DNA from 2 places in the Bacillus sp. GW821-FHT01G09 genome. Region 1 is predicted to be linked to the other one. Evidence: riboswitches for the same ligand, from Rfam matches in the RefSeq annotation. Region 1 holds a riboswitch; the other holds the start of a gene.
What was found. A riboswitch is a leader RNA that binds a small molecule or an ion and turns the genes downstream of it on or off. The one in region 1 is predicted to bind S-adenosylmethionine.

Region 2: another riboswitch for S-adenosylmethionine. It lies ahead of AC07VD_RS08970 (phosphoadenylyl-sulfate reductase); the one in region 1 lies ahead of mtnK (S-methyl-5-thioribose kinase).

What each region holds. Positions count from the first base shown of each region.
Region 1 covers NZ_JBWKWL010000002.1:475,904-478,105, reverse strand. The annotation lists gene AC07VD_RS07940 (carbon-nitrogen family hydrolase) at 1-751, shown strand, start outside; SAM riboswitch class I at 835-991, shown strand; gene mtnK (S-methyl-5-thioribose kinase) at 1,084-2,202, shown strand, end outside.
Region 2 covers NZ_JBWKWL010000002.1:680,429-682,630, forward strand. The annotation lists gene pyrE (orotate phosphoribosyltransferase) at 1-576, shown strand, start outside; SAM riboswitch class I at 721-826, shown strand; gene AC07VD_RS08970 (phosphoadenylyl-sulfate reductase) at 988-1,689, shown strand; gene cysP (sulfate permease) at 1,701-2,202, shown strand, end outside.

The sequences.
Region 1 (2,202 bases):
TGATATTTCATACGGAAAACCTTCGGAAAATATAAAAAAGGCTGAATTTTTCATCGGAATAGAAAGCAAACATGCTGATGTTCTTGTTCTGCCTGAATTATGGACGACCGGATATGATCTGGCCAATCTTGATGAACTCGCTGACGAAGACGGCCGCTCCGCTCAGAGCTGGCTGAAGAAAACGGCAAAAAAACATGGTGTTCATATTGTCGCCGGATCGGTCGCTGTCAGGAAGAATTCTGATGTTTATAATACAATGTACATCGCGGATAAGGAAGGGCAAATCATTAAAGAGTACAGAAAAGCCCATCTTTTTCAGCTGATGGATGAGCATCTGTATTTATCAGCCGGTTCCGAAGACGGATACTTTGAGCTTGACGGCGTCAAAAGCTCAGGATTGATCTGTTACGATATCCGTTTTCCGGAATGGATCAGAAAACATACGACAAAAGGCGCCAACGTGCTGTTTATTTCTGCGGAATGGCCTCTTCCCCGCCTTGATCATTGGAAAAGCCTGCTTATTGCGCGGGCCATTGAAAACCAATGCTTTGTCGCAGCCTGCAATTGTACCGGTTCAAATCCGGATAATGAATTTGCAGGACATAGCCTGATTATTGATCCATGGGGGCGTGTACTTGCTGAAGGCAGCCGGGAAGAAGGCATAGTCCGAGCGGAAATCGACCTTCAAGAAAGCGCAGAAGTTCGGGAGAGCATTCCTGTTTTCGATGATATCAGAAAAGATTTATATTAAAAAATATATTGACAACTAACTAAATTACCTGTTACCATGTTCATCAACTGATAAATTAGAATTGTCAAACAAGTGAATATATTCTCTTATCGAGAGTTGGGCGAGGGATTTGGCCTTTTGACCCCAACAGCAACCGACCGTAATTCCATTGTGAAATGGGGCGCATCTTTTTCGCGCCGAGACGCTGGTCTCTTAAGGCACGGTGCTAATTCCATTCAGATCTGATCTGAGAGATAAGAGAGGCGGACATAGATGTTAAGCCTCCTTCTCTCTGAGAAGGAGGCTTTTTTACGGCCACATATTAAGTGATTACATAATTGGAGGTTATGATGATGGGAGTCACAAAAACACCTTTATACGAAACATTAAATGAAAGCTCCGCTGTGGCGTTGGCGGTGAAGCTTGGCCTATTTCCAAGCAAAAGCACGCTGACATGCCAAGAGATCGGAGACGGCAACTTAAATTACGTTTTTCATATTTATGATCAAGAACATGACAGAGCATTGATCATTAAACAGGCGGTTCCGTATGCAAAAGTGGTGGGAGAAAGCTGGCCGCTGACAATCGACCGTGCAAGAATCGAAAGCAGCGCTCTCATCCGTCAGAGCGAGCATGTGCCTCACCTGGTTCCAAGAGTTTTTTATTCTGATACGGAAATGGCGGTTACCGTCATGGAGGATCTCTCTCACCTCAAGATCGCAAGAAAAGGACTCATTGAGGGTGAAAACTATCCTCATCTGTCGCAGCACATCGGTGAATTTTTAGGAAAAACACTTTTCTACTCATCAGATTACGCGCTTGAACCTAAGGTGAAAAAACAGCTTGTTAAACAGTTTACAAATCCAGAGCTATGCGACATTACGGAAAGACTTGTTTTTACAGATCCTTTCTTCGACCATGACACAAATGATTTTGAAGAAGAGCTTCGTCCTTTTGTCGAAAAGCTTTGGAATAATGACAGCGTTAAAATCGAAGCCGCTAAGCTGAAAAAGTCATTTTTAACGTCTGCAGAAACGTTGATTCATGGTGATTTGCATACAGGAAGCATTTTCGCAAGTGAGCACGAAACAAAGGTGATTGATCCTGAGTTTGCTTTTTACGGACCGATCGGCTTTGATGTAGGGCAATTTATCGCCAACTTATTTTTGAACGCACTCAGCCGTGACGGGGCTGACAGAGAGCCGTTATATGAACATGTCAACCAGGTCTGGGAAACGTTTGAAGAGACGTTTAGTGAAGCCTGGCAGAAGGACAGTCTGGATGTTTACGCCAACATCGACGGTTACCTCACTGATACGCTCAGCCATATTTTTGAAGAAGCAATCGGATTTGCGGGCTGTGAGCTGATACGACGCACGATCGGCCTTGCCCATGTAGCTGACCTGGATACGATCGTGCCGTTTGATAAACGAATCGGCAGAAAACGCCTGGCGCTCGAAACCGGCACAGCC
Region 2 (2,202 bases), 200 kb from region 1:
AACGAGCCGTTCACATGGGCAAGCGGCATTTTATCACCGATCTACTGTGACAACCGCCTTACGCTATCTTTCCCAGAGGTCAGAAACGATGTTGCTTCAGGTATCAGCAAGCTTGTCAAAGAGCATTTTCCTGAAGCTGAAATGATTGGGGGAACAGCAACTGCCGGTATTCCTCATGCTGCTCTTGCGGCTGACCGTTTGAATCTTCCGATGTGTTATGTGAGGAGCAAGCCGAAGGCGCACGGAAAAGGCAATCAGATTGAGGGAGCTGTGCAAGAGGGGCAAAAAACAGTTGTCATTGAAGACTTAATTTCCACAGGAGGCAGTGTGCTTGAAGCTTGTGCAGCTTTACAAGCGGCCGGCTGTGAAGTGCTTGGTGTCGTCTCAATCTTTACGTACGGACTTCCTAAAGCGGAGGAAGCCTTCGCAAAGGCAGAACTGCCATACTACTCATTAACTGATTATGATACGCTCACAGAGGTCGCGCTTGAAAACGGAAATATTCATTCAGATGATCTAAAAAAGCTGCAAACATGGAAACGAAATCCCGAGTCAAAAGATTGGTTTAAAAAATAAAAAATAAATTCAAATGATGTAAAGAGGCTTCAAAGCCTTGATGTACTTGAAAACAGGCTGTGAGGCCTGTTTTTTTATTAATCCTATAAAAAAAGTCGGGTTGACTTATGTTAGAATTGTGCTAAAATTTACTACAAATCTAAAAACTTATCAAGAGCGGCTGAGGGACTGGACCTATGAAGCCCGGCAACCTGCATAGTTTGTAAGGTGCTACTTCCAGCAAAATGAATTCCATTTTGAAAGATAAGGGCTACATGCTGTTCCTGTCTTTCTTTCCGCCGGATTGAAAGTTTTTTATTTTAAGAGGTAAAAAGGCTATCTGTATATCAGCAGCCGCGAATCACATTACATGGGAAAAGACAACCGGCAGAAAGCTACTGTTTGTTTGTCTCCGAAAGGAGGAAAGAAGAAATGTTAACGTATGATAATTGGGAAGAACCAACGATTACATTTCCGGAAGACGATCCTTATAAAGGAGCGCTGTCAGTTTTAAAATGGGCATACGGCCATTACGGCGATCAGCTTGTTTATGCTTGCAGTTTCGGAATTGAGGGAATCGTTCTGATTGACTTAATTTATAAAGTGAAAAAAGACGCAGAGATTGTGTTTCTTGATACAGGACTTCATTTTAAAGAAACCTATGAAACAATTGAACGAGTGAAAGAGCGTTATCCGGGTCTTAATATCATCCTGAAAAAACCAGATCTCACCCTTGAGGAACAAGCCGAAGAACATGGTGACAAACTGTGGGAAAGAGAGCCGAATCAGTGCTGCTATCTTAGAAAGGTTGTTCCTTTAAGAGAGACGCTTTCAGGACATCCAGCCTGGCTTTCCGGCCTGCGCCGTGATCAAGGGCCAAGCCGTGCCAATACGAATTTCTTAAACAAAGATGAAAAATTCAAGTCAGTAAAAGTTTGCCCGCTTATCCATTGGACTTGGAAAGACATTTGGAGATACACATCCCGGAATGAACTGGACTACAATCCGCTTCATGACCAAGGATATCCAAGTATTGGCTGTGCGCCTTGCACTGCTCCCGCTTTTACGGCAGAGGATTTGCGCTCAGGCAGATGGAATGGTATGGCGAAAACAGAATGCGGACTGCATGAATAAGGAGCTGCAAAATGGAATTAGCCGCTATTTTATTTAGCTTGTTTTTCGCGATGAATATTGGTGCAAGCGGCGCTGCAGCTTCGATGGGAGTTGCTTACGGCTCCGGAGCCATCAAAAAGAAAACCTACGCTTTGACCCTATGCGCAGTCGGTGTCTTTGCCGGGGCGGTCATTGGCGGAGGCGAGGTTGTAAAAACAATCAGCTCCGGCATTATTCCTGAGCAGACGATTACACTGACGATTGTTTGCATCATTATTGGAGCTGCTGCCCTGTCGCTCTTTACTGCTAATCTGCTCGGCATTCCTTTGTCGACAAGTGAAGTAACAGTCGGCGCGGTTGTCGGCGTGGGAGTGGCTTATAAAGTATTGTTTGTGAACAATCTTCTGATCATTGTGTCATTTTGGGTTTTTGTCCCGCTGTTTGCTTTCGGCTTCACCTATTTCGTATCTAAGCTGTTTCGTTATTTTAAGATTGAAGTAAAATCTTCTAAAAAGCAAAAAATCCTCGGCATTG